2 regions of the Rhodococcus qingshengii JCM 15477 genome follow, and region 1 is predicted to be linked to the other one. Evidence: riboswitches for the same ligand, from Rfam matches in the RefSeq annotation. Region 1 holds a riboswitch; the other holds the start of a gene.
What was found. A riboswitch is a leader RNA that binds a small molecule or an ion and turns the genes downstream of it on or off. The one in region 1 is predicted to bind S-adenosylmethionine.
Positions count from the first base shown of each region.

Region 2: linked by a shared signal. The riboswitch ahead of M0639_RS19605 (LLM class flavin-dependent oxidoreductase) and the one ahead of M0639_RS23040 (FAD/NAD(P)-binding protein) in region 1 are both predicted to bind S-adenosylmethionine.

Region 1 is NZ_CP096563.1:5,041,484-5,047,468, forward strand. Features, by position in the region: gene M0639_RS23025 (homogentisate 1,2-dioxygenase) at 1-1,147, shown strand, start outside; gene M0639_RS23030 (hypothetical protein) at 1,144-2,013, shown strand; gene fahA (fumarylacetoacetase) at 2,010-3,200, shown strand; SAM riboswitch class I at 3,279-3,372, shown strand; gene M0639_RS23040 (FAD/NAD(P)-binding protein) at 3,377-5,269, shown strand; gene M0639_RS23045 (ATP-dependent Clp protease ATP-binding subunit) at 5,322-5,985, opposite strand, start outside.
Region 2 is NZ_CP096563.1:4,312,311-4,318,295, forward strand. Features, by position in the region: gene M0639_RS19595 (stealth family protein) at 1-1,126, shown strand, start outside; gene M0639_RS19600 (NtaA/DmoA family FMN-dependent monooxygenase) at 1,178-2,545, opposite strand; gene M0639_RS19605 (LLM class flavin-dependent oxidoreductase) at 2,566-3,912, opposite strand; SAM riboswitch class IV at 3,895-4,008, opposite strand; gene M0639_RS19610 (phosphodiesterase) at 4,087-4,992, opposite strand; gene M0639_RS19615 (dicarboxylate/amino acid:cation symporter) at 5,332-5,985, shown strand, end outside.

The sequences.
Region 1 (5,985 bases):
CCGTGACGAGTCCGGCAACCTCTACTTCGAAGAACTGATGGGAGAGGAAGGTTTCTCCTCGGATTCTTCGTTGCTGTACCACCGCGAGATCCCGTCGGCCATCGTCGACGCAACGGTCTGGGAACTGCGCGATCAGAGCACAACCCCCAACCATCCCCTCAAACCGCGCCATCTGAAACTCCACACGCTGTTTCCCGAAAGCACCTGGAACGAGACCGACGTGGTAACCGGCCGTCGTCTCATCCTCGGAAATGCCGACGTGCGATTGTCCTACGTCGTTGCGGCAGCGCCATCTCCCCTGTATCGCAACGCAATCGGCGACGAGATGGTCTACATCGAATCTGGCGAGGCGACCGTCGAGACCGTCTTCGGTGCACTCGAGGCCAGTGAAGGTGACTACGTCCTGATCCCGATGTCCACAACGCATCGATGGATCCCCAAGGGTGACAAGCCACTTCGTGCCTACGCCATCGAGGCGAACAGTCACATCGTCCCGCCCAAGCGCTATCTTTCCCGCTTCGGCCAGCTGCTCGAGAACGCACCGTTCTGTGAACGAGACCTGCACGGACCGATCGCGCCCATGATCGCCGAAGGAACCGACGTCGAGGTACTGGTCAAGCACCGAACGTCGGCGGGCATCGTCGGCACCCGAATGGTTTATCCCACGCACCCTTTCGATGTCGTCGGCTGGGACGGCTGCCTGTACCCGTACACCTTCAACATCTCCGACTACGAGCCGATCACGGGCCGTGTTCACCAACCGCCGCCGGCGCACCAGGCGTTCGAGGGGAACAACTTCGTGATCTGCAACTTCGTTCCGCGCAAGGTCGACTACCACCCCCTGTCGATCCCGGTGCCGTACTACCACTCGAACGTCGACTCGGACGAGATCATGTTCTACTGCGGCGGTGACTACGAGGCACGCAAGGGTTCCGGCATCGGACAGGGTTCGATATCGATTCATCCCGGCGGCCACGCCCACGGCCCACAACCCGGCGCCTACGAGCGGAGCATCGGCGCCGAGTTCTTCGACGAGCTGGCCGTGATGGTCGATACGTTCCGGCCCCTCGAATTGGGTGAGGGAGCCCTTGCCTGCGAGGACGAAGCGTACGCCTGGAGTTGGGCAGGGCGGGGGCCTAGGCAATGACGATCATCTCCCCACTCCTGCGCGGCCTGTGCGACGACGCAGCACTTTTCCCACCCGGCAATGCTTCTCTCGCCGAAGCAATTCCGGCCCACGCCGCCTACCTGCAGGCGGACTACGACGCACTGGTCGGGCCTTTCGTTTTTCCCGCGCCTCGACTGAGCGAACTGGCTGCGTACGTTTCAGCGGACAGCCCGGTGACGCTGAGTCTGACCGTGCCGGCCGGCCCATCCGATACGGCGGCCGCACTCTCGAACGCGCTCGCCATCCCTGGTGTTCACGTCGCCGCCGTCGAGGTGGGAATTCCTGACGGGTTGGACGCCGATGCGGCCTTCGAGGAACTCTCTCGTGTCCATGCCGCTCATCCCGACGTCGACATTTTTGTCGAGGTGCCTCGAGGTGATCGGCGCGCGGGCTATCTCACAGCTCTCGAAACTGCCGGGCATTCCGCAAAGTTTCGCACCGGCGGGATTGTCGCCGAGGCGTACCCGAACGAGGAAGAGCTCGCCGATGCGGTGATATCCGTTGTCCGAGCGAATATCCCGTTCAAGGCGACTGCGGGACTGCACCACGGTGTGCGCAACACCGATCCGGAAACAGGCTTCGAGCAACACGGCTTCCTCAACATCATGGTGGCCGTCGACGCGGCGAGGCGGGGCGCCGATCGTTCGGAAATTGTTGCTGCACTGTCTCAGCGCGATGGAAAATCGATCGCGCAAGCCCTGGCCGACCTCACCGAGGACGAGGCCGGCGAGGTGCGTCGCCGATTCCTCTCGTTCGGTACCTGCAGCATCTCGGACCCTCTGACCGAGCTGGAAGGCCTCGGGTTGATCGTCCGCTCCGACAAAACCGAAGGAACTCTCGTATGACTGTCACGACCATCGACATTCCCGCCGACTCACTGTTCGGTCTCGACAATCTGCCGTACGGGGTCTTCTCCCCCGCGGGAGGGTTACCGCGTGTCGGTGTGCGCGTCGCCGAATCGGTGGTCGATCTCGCAGCGACACTAGGTGATTCCGTCTTCTCCGAACCGACTCTGAACGCGTTCATGGCTCAGGGACGAGATCAGTGGGTATCGGTGCGAAACCGGATCACGGAGCTCGTGACTAGCGAAATAGACTCGAATGCAGTGTTTTCCGTTGATTCGGTGACAATGCATTTGCCGATCGCAGTGGCCGATTACGTCGACTTCTACGCCTCGGAGAATCACGCAACCAACCTCGGGCGGTTGTTCCGCCCGGACGCAGCCCCCTTGATGCCGAACTGGAAGCATCTTCCCGTCGGATACCACGGGCGCTCGAGCACCGTCGTCGTCTCCGGCACCGACATCGTTCGTCCCTGCGGACAGCGGAAGGCACCCGATCAGGAAAGCCCGGACTTCGGACCGTCCCGGCGCCTCGACATCGAAGCCGAGATGGGATTCATCGTCGGAACTCCCTCGAAGATGGGCGATTCCATCACCCCGGACGAATTTGCCGAGCACGTCTTCGGCGCCGTCGTCGTGAACGACTGGTCTGCCCGAGACATCCAGGCGTGGGAGTACGTGCCCCTCGGTCCGAACCTGGGGAAGAGTTTCGCGACCTCCATCTCACCGTGGGTCGTACCCTTGCTCGCTCTCGAAGCAGCCCGAATCGACACTCCGGTGCAGGATCCCGAACCGCTTTCCTATCTGCGTGGTGAAGAGAAGTGGGGGCTGGACATCGACCTGGCCGTCGAGTGGAACGGTCACGTCGTCTCCCGGCCGCCCTACGCCCAGATGTACTGGTCGCCTGCGCAGATGCTCGCGCACACCACCATCAACGGCGCAGCAGCGAGCACCGGCGATCTCTTCGCGTCCGGAACCATTTCCGGACCGGACAAAGATCAGCGCGGCGCCTTCATCGAGTTGACGTGGGGCGGCAAGGAACCCGTAGCTGTGGGCTCCGAGACCCGTACCTTTCTCGAAGACGGCGACACCATCGCCATCTCAGCCACCGCTCCCGGCGTCGGCGGATCACGAATCGGCTTCGGGGATGTTCACGCTCGGATCCTGCCTGCAACGCAAACCGAAAGATAGTGATTGACAACTGTTTGATTCACGCTGATCTGATGTCCGGAATTCCTTGCCTCACGATTCTCCGAAGATAAGCTGGACTAACCATCCAGAGCGATCGAGAGTCCTGGCTCCGTGACGTCGCAGCAACCCCCTCTGCTGAGGTGCGGGTGCTTTCTGCCAGGTCCGATGGAGGACTCGTGCCAGGCGATCGACCCCGTACCTCAGTGGGGACAGCAGCTGTCATCGTGATCGTGGGTGGTGGACCCCGCGGGACCGGCGTACTCGAGCGGATCCTCGCTCACGAATCGGTGAACGCCGATCCCACACCGATCGAACTTCACGTTGTCGACCCGTATCCGGCAGGCGCCGGCCGTATTTGGCGAGGCAGCCAGGCGCCGCTTCTGTGGATGAATTCGACAACCGCGGACGTCACGATGTTCACCGACGAGACCACCGCCGTGATCGGCCCGGTGCTGCCGGGTCCGACCCTCGCGGAATGGGTCGCCGAGCGCTCGGCTGAGCTTGCCGAATTCCCAGAAATCGCAGCAGAAGTTCCGACGCTCACCCCGTCGTCGTTTGCATCGAGGTCACTGCAGAGCCGATACCTGAACTGGGTGTTCGAGACTGCAGTCGACTCCGCGCCAGCGCACGTCGACGTTCGAGTTCATCGACGATCCGTGGTCGACATCGTGAACGTCGGCGAGACACAGACAGTTCATCTGGACGACGGAGCTGTCATCGACGCGACGACCGTCCTTCTCGCACAGGGGCACCCCGATGCGTTGCCTGCCCCACGCGAAACCGCGCTGACCAGCTTCGCGTCCGATCACGGGTTGACGTATGTGGGTCCGGGCTACACTGCCGATCTCGACGCCGATGTCATTCCCGAAGGCGAACCGGTTCTGATCGCCGGACTCGGGCTGGCTTTCATCGACTGGATGGTTCTCCTCGCCGAGAGCCGTGGCGGCATCTTCGAACGCGGTGAAGACGGCGTCCTCACTTACGCTCCCTCGGGTCGGGAACCCCTGTTGTATGCCGGATCTCGTCGCGGGGTGCCGTATCATTCCAAGATTTCGTACTCGATCGCTGACGCGCGGCCACCGCTACCGCGGTTCTTCACCGCTGATCTCGTTCCCGGCGACGGACCGTTGGATTTCCGAAACGACATCTGGCCCTTGGCGTCGAAAGAACTGGCAGGCGCCCACTATTACGAGCTGTTCGCATCTCATCCGGATCGGACAGTGGGCACCTGGGAGGAGTTCGACGCCGAATTCGCCTCGCTGGCTTGGGGATCGCCTCGATTGCAGGAACTGGTCGAGAACGCAGTCCCGAAGCCGGAAGACCGTATCGATCTCGAGCGGCTGAACCGCCCACTCGGCGGTGAGCGCTACGACGGGCTTGCCGAGGTCCAGTCCCGGATCACCGAATACATCTCGGCAGATGTCGCGCGGAGGTCGGACCCGTATTTCAGCGCCGACGCGGCTGTCTTCTCAGCGCTGCTGTCGACGTACATGACCGTCGGAGAATTGTTGCGGCGCGGCAGAATCCCGGCCGAATCCGTCGCCAAGGACGTCGAGGGTTGGCTTCATTCGTTCTTCAGTTTCATCGCCAGTGGTCCGCCGCCCGAGCGTTTGGAACAGTTGGTCGCCCTCAACGAGGCGGGCATCGTCCAGTTCCTCGGGCCGGATTCGGTGTTCTCCACCGAGATCGACCCGGCAACGGGGGCTGGGATCTTTGTCGCGCGCAGTGCGTCGCACACCGACATCGTGGCCGCGAACACCCTCGTCGAAGCACGCTTGCCGGTTGCGTCCATCAGCGCGAGCGGTGACTTGCTCCTGCGGACGCTTCACGGTCGGGGCGAGGCAGTCGAACTTCGTGCGACCGTGGACAGTTCGGCGAAGCTCGCCGTCGACGGTACTTCACGAATTCTCGACCGGAACAACACTGCTCATCCTCGCCGCTTCGCGGCCGGGCCGTGGGTTGCAGGCCACAACTGGTCGGCGGCTTTCCCTCGTCCCCGTACCAATGCAGGGTTCTTCCGGCACAACGACGCCCTGGCGGCGGAGATTTTGGGCGCTGCGCGCCTGTGAGCGGTTAGGGAGTCCAGAGACTCCCTAACCGCTCACGGGGGCTGTGCCCCTCCTAGCTGAACACCAACTCACCCTCGTCAACCGCGACGGTGATACTGCCGCCCTCTTCGAGGAGATCGTCGAGCAGCATGTCGGCGATCTTGTCGTCGACCACACGCTGAATCGAACGACGCAACGGGCGAGCCCCGAACTCGGGTTGATGCCCGTGCTCGGCAATCCAGTCCACTGCGTCGGCAGTGAACTCGATCTCGATGCCCTTGGACTGCAGCCGCTTCCGGCTGTCGTCGAGCAGCAGATCAGTAATCCGGTGCAGTTGCTCGGTGTCGAGCTTGCGGAAGATCACGATCTCGTCGATACGGTTGAGGAACTCCGGCCGCATCGATTCGCGCAACCTGGCCATCACGCGGTCGCGCAGTGGCTTCTCCGCCGACTCTGCGTCACCCGTGGTGAAGCCGAGTCCACCGGACTTGCTCGAGATGATGTCCGAGCCGAGGTTGCTGGTCATGATCACGACGGTGTTCTTGAAGTCCACCGTCCGACCCTGACCGTCGGTCAGACGCCCGTCGTCGAGCACCTGGAGCAAGGTGTTGAACACGTCCGGGTGTGCCTTCTCGATCTCGTCGAGCAGGATCACCGAGTACGGGTTACGACGCACCTGTTCCGTGAGCTGTCCGGCCTCGCCGTAGCCGACGTATCCGGGAGGAGCACCGACCAAT
Region 2 (5,985 bases), 730 kb from region 1:
CTACGGCGCGAACATCGGCGTTCAGATCGAATTGTGGTCGATTTCCGACGAAGAAATCGTCCTACCCGTCGAGAACTCACTGACACGACGAACCGTCCTCCCCGAAGAAGCTGTCCGAGGAACCGTCGAGCGATTCGGCCGGATCTGGCCGACCATCGAGAACATGTTCGCCGATCATGCCTCCGATATCAGCTTCGATATCGATCTTGTCTTTTCCTGGGTCGACGGTTCTTCCAAAGAGTTTCAGGCTCAGCGCGCCAAGCGCATGCAGAACTACATCGTCGGCGAGGGCGACGAATCAGAAGCGCGCTTCCGTCAGATCGACGAGCTCAAATACGCACTTAGATCTATCCACATGTACGCGCCGTGGATCCGGCGGATCTTCGTCGCAACCGATTCCGATCGTCCGGACTGGCTTGCCGACGATCCGCGAGTCACGTTCATGCCCAGCGAAAAGTTCTTCGCCGATCCAAGTGTGTTGCCCACCCACAATTCTCAAGCTGTCGAGTGCCAGCTGCACCATATTCCGGGTCTGGCAGAGCATTTCCTCTACTCCAATGACGACATGTTCTTCGGTCGCCCCGTCGGCCCTGACATGTTCTTCTCCCCCGGTGGGATCAGCATGTTCATCGAGGCCGACACCAGAATCGGATTGGGACACAACGACAACGACCGCAGCGGGTTCGAGAATGCGGCCCGCGTCAACCGCCGTCTGCTGCAGGACCGCTTCGGTCTGATGACCACCAGACATCTGGAGCACGCAGCGACGCCACTACGCAAGAGCGTGATGGCCGAGATGGAACGCGAGTTCGCCGAAGACTTCGCGGCCACTGCAGCAAGCACCTTCCGCGCGAGTTCCAATATCTCGGTGACCAATTCGCTGTACCACTACTACACGCTCATGAGTGGACGGTCGGTGGTGCAGAAGTCCGCCGCCGTCAAATACGTCGACACGACGGTCAAGGCCGGTTTGCGCGACATGGACTCACTGCTCGCCAAGCGCTCCATGGACTTCTTCTGCCTCAACGACGGCAGCGCTCCGGAGATCGATCTGGAACTTCGGACACGCAAGATCACGGAGTTCCTGGAGAGCTACTACCCCATCCCGGCGCCCTGGGAAGCCTAGACGAAACAAGGGCCCAGCCGATTTCGGCTGGGCCCTTGCTACTTCGGTCGATCAGCGTGCTGTCACATGCTCCCGTTGCACCGGAATGGGCAGACCGAGATTGTCACGCAACGTCGTTCCTTCGTAGTCACTGCGGAGAACACCTCGATCCTGCAGCAGCGGCACCACGTCGTCGACGAACTCGTCGAGGCCGGTCGGCACAAGGTGCGACCCGAGGATGAACCCATCCGAACCGTCGTTGCTGACAAACGAATCTATTTTCTCGGCAACCTGCTGCGGTGTACCGACGATCGGTCCACGCTCGAACTGATCGATCACCACTTCGCGCAGATTCAACTTCTTGCTCTCCGCTACCGCGCGCAGTTTTGCGACGGTCGCGAAACGATCTTGGTGAATGAAGGCGCGGCCCTGGATGATCGGCGGAGCCTCGGGATCCGGAGCGATATCGGGTAGTGGTCCTTCGGGGTCGTACTTCGACAGATCGAGATTCCAGATCTGTTCGAGCAGAACCAAAGCGGTCTGGCCGGTGACCTGCTGGTCGCGAATCTCTCGGTACTTCTCGATCGCATCTGCCTCCGAGGTGCCGAGAACAAAACTCGCCGACGGCAGGATCTTGATGTCACCCGGGTCACGTCCGGCCGCAACGGCACGTGCTTTGATATCGCGATAGAAATCGGCCGCCTCGGGCAACTGACCGTACGGTGAGAAGATCGCGTCGGCATTGCCGGCAGCAAAATCGCGCCCCTGCGGCGACACCCCGGCCTGCAGAATAACCGGGCGCCCTTGCGGGCTACGCGGCACTGTGAATCGGCCGTTCACGTCGAAATGCGATCCATGAAAAGCGAATTCACCGGCATCCGGTCGCGCGAGAAAGCGCCCTGATGCCTTGTCGGCCACGATGTCGTCGCTTCGCCACGAATCCCACAGTTCACGCACCAGCGCTACGGTCTCCTCCGCACGCTCGTATCGTTGCGCGCGGTCGAGGTATCCGCCGCGGCGAAAGTTCTGGCCGGTGAATGCGTCGAACGAGGTGACGACGTTCCAGGCGGCACGTCCTCCGGACAACTGATCGAGCGTCGCGAATTGGCGGGCCAGTTCGTACGGCTCGTTGAACGTGGCATTGATAGTGCCGGCCAATCCGAGGTGTTCGGTTACCGCCGCCAACGATGCAAGGACCGTGAAGGTGTCCGGCCTACCGATGATGTCCTGATCGAAAATCTGTCCTGCACGCTCACGAAGGGCAAGGCCTTCGGCGAGGAAGAAGAAGTCGAACTTCCCACGCTCGGCGGTTCGAGCGGTGTGTTCGAAGGAATCGAACTCGATCTGGCTGCCCGCCTGCGGATCCCACCATGCAGTGTGATGGTTGACGCCGCCGAGGTAGGCACCCAGGATGACCTGCTTACGCTTCTGAGAACTCATGAAAATGTATTCCTCGTCTGTCAGGCGGCCGGAGTACCGGCGGCGTAGCGGTTGGGAACGTCGATGGGTAGGCCAAGCAGTCCGCGAAGATTCGTCTGCGGATACTCGGTGCGGAATACGTTGCGTCGCTGCAATTCAGGTACCAGCTCACCTGCGATCGCGTCGAGGTCGTCCACGACGACGCCCGGCCGCAACCGGAAGCCGTCGATTCCCAACTGCTGCCACCGGAGCAGAAGATCTGCCAACTCAGCCGCGGTGCCGGTGAAGGTCAGCGCGTCCGAACGGTATTCGGCGCCGGCCTGCGCGTCGAGGCGAGCGAGCCGTTCCTTTCCGGTTTCTTCCGGAGCATCGAAGAATACGACGATGTCGGTGAAGACCCGAAGCGGTTCGCCGGTGCGCTGCACGTGTTCTTCGGCTGCTCGCACTTCACCCAGGATTGCCGTGACCTGCTCGTCGTCGAACGGCGTCACGAACACCAGATCGGCCGTCCGCGCCGCCAGCTCGTACGCGACCCGCTGATGTGCCAATGCGGTGACGACGGGATGCCCCTGCGGCGGGCGCGGAGTCACCGACGGTCCACGGACCGAGAGGTACTTTCCCTCGAAGTCGATGTAGTGCAACTTGTCTCGGTCGATGAACCGGCGCTGCTCCACGTCGCGGATCTCGGCGCCGTCCTCCCAGCTGTCCCAGAGTCGCCGGATTACGTCAGCTGCCTCCGCAGCTTCGTCGAACAGGTCGCGCACGAAGTCCGGGAGGACGCCTGAAACGATCGACTGACGGTCGGCATCGGTGAGAACTGGGATGTCGCGGCGCCCGAACTGTGCTGCCTCGGATTCCGACGCCGACACCTTCACCTGCCACCCGGCGCGACCGCGCGAGGTGTAGTCCAGCGTGGCAACGGCTTTGGACAAGTGGAACGGTTCGGTGTGAATGGTGGTGATAGTCGGGATCAACCCGATGTTGCTCGTGATCGGTGCCAGTCGGGCGGCCACGAGATGTGCGTCGAGCCGAGCGCGCACCCGGTCAACCGCGTCGTCGACAGGCTCGAGTGGGTTGGCCGGCACCGAGAGACTGTCCTCGATGGTGACGAAATCGAGCAGACCACGCTCGGCGGTCGCCACCACGTCAGTCCAATACGACGCGCTGAACAGCTCACTCGGGCGCGAGTGCGGCTCTCGCCAGGCCGCTGGGTGCCAACCGGCACCGTCCAGCGCTACGGCGAGATGCAACGGAGCAAGATAAGAAGAGGGGGTGGAGGTCATCGGCGCATACTCCTGTTCGAGAACTACTCGGGAGCGCACAGTGCCGACCGCAGAAGCCGTCAGCACCCGACTGGCGGTTCTCGTGGCGACTGCCGCTTGCGACACGCACCGCGCGTGTCGCCAGGTGTGATTCCGGGGCACCCCATCGGCATGAAGGGTTGCCGTCCAGCTAGCCGGTCCTTGTTGCTGGAGCTCTGCACCTACCTCGACGGTAGTGAGTACGCGACCGCCCGGCAATCACCCAGAACTGCGCGTGGGTGCCGGAAACCGCCTGCGACCTCAGATGATCGAGCGTGCCGCCTTTTCGCTCTCGAGGATTCGAATGCCGGCAGCACTGAGCCTCCGGGCACCCTCGGCCGCGTCGACGGGCTCACCGACCGTCACGTGCGCGCCGAGTGGAACGACCGAATGAACAATTGTCTCGTCGTACACGTGCACCAGATTGCACCCCTGAGCCCCGTCACGACCACGCTGACCACCGACTTCCACATTCAAGTCCTGGGTGTAACACGTCGACGACGCCACGGAAACCGGAATGCCGGCGAACGTCGCCGTCGTCGAATAGTGCAGATGCCCAGCAAGAATCGCCCGGACGTCGCTGCCACGCAAGACGTCCGCCAACCGGGACTGATCGCGCAACTCCACCAGAACCGCGAGATCCTGAATGCACGGAACCGGCGGATGATGCAGCGCCAGAATTGTTCCGTCGGGCGCCGGCACCGCCAATTCTGCGCGTAGCCAATCCAATTGGCCATCCGTGATCTCACCGTAGTGATGCCCGGGAACCGACGAATCCAGGGTGATCACCCGCAGTCCGTCAAGGTCGTAGACGTTGTCGACGGGATGATCGGTGGCGTCCTCGCCCAACAGCAGAGATCTGAACGTAGGGCGGTCGTCGTGGTTGCCCATCGCCCAGACGACCTGCGCATCGATCTCGGCCGCCACGGGTTCCACGATGGCTTTCAATTCCGCGTATGCGTCGGGGTGTCCCTGGTCGGTCAGGTCGCCGGTGAATATCAGTCCATCCGGGCGTGCGCCCGAGGCCACGATCCCGCTGAGCACTTCCCGCAATCTCGTCGACGCATCCACGGCGTCGTACAACTCCCCCTGAGCCACCAGATGCGTGTCACTGAGGTGCACCAGGAAATGCTTCGGACGCGGGTACTCGGCATTCCGAACGCTCATCGGTCTCTCGCTTCCGCTTGCCGACGCGTAGGCGCCGGTGCGGCACCTACTGATCGTCGAGACTAGTCAACCGACCAACAGTGACTGATCGGGGCACACCCGACGAACACGAAGCGAACTCCCGCGGCGACCCTCGGGATCGAGTAGTTGAAGCTGCGAGTAGTGTGTGGACAGTGTTGTTCCTGACCAGTCGGCGTTACGTCGACCTTCGCCTGCAGGCGAGCGCAATGTGTACGCGCTCGCTCTGACCTGACGCGTACCAGGAAACATTTCTTCGAATCTGCCCGGCCTCTGGTGCCGCGCTGCGTTTCGCTCCCTTGATTTTCGAAAGGCATAGTCATGCCCAGCTCCACCTCCACCGGCGTGCCGGAAAAGTCCACGTCGCGTTTTCCGTCCTGGGCGACGGCATTCGGACCGCAGATCGTCGCCGGTCTCGTACTCGGTGTCATCATCGGTCTCGTCGCCCGGGCAATGCCTGATGCAGCCGACGGCAACGTCAACTGGTTGGTCGGCACCGTGCAGACCATCGGTTCGAGTTACGTCAAGCTGCTCACCGTTGCGGTTATCCCGCTGGTGTTCACCGCCATTGTCAGCTCCATCGCCAACCTGCGCCAGGTCGCCAATGCAGCTCGCCTGGCCGTGCAGACCTTGCTCTGGTTCGCGATCACCGCTTTCATTGCTGTGATCATCGGCATCATCGTCGGCCTGATCACCGATCCCGGTTCACGGACCGATGTCGCCGCCGAAGCAGCAAAGGAACCCAAGAGCTCCGGCTCGTGGTGGGCGTTCATCACCGGACTGGTTCCGAACAACTTCCTGGGGCTGGGCGCAAAGACTTCCGTCGCCGAAGGCGTGGCGACTACATCGCTGAGCTTCAACGTCCTGCAGCTGCTCGTCATCGCCGGCGCAATCGGCATTGCTGCACTGAAGATCGGCCCCAAGGCTGCGCCGTTCCTCGAGTTCAACGCGTCGCTGCTCGCGATCGTCCAGAAG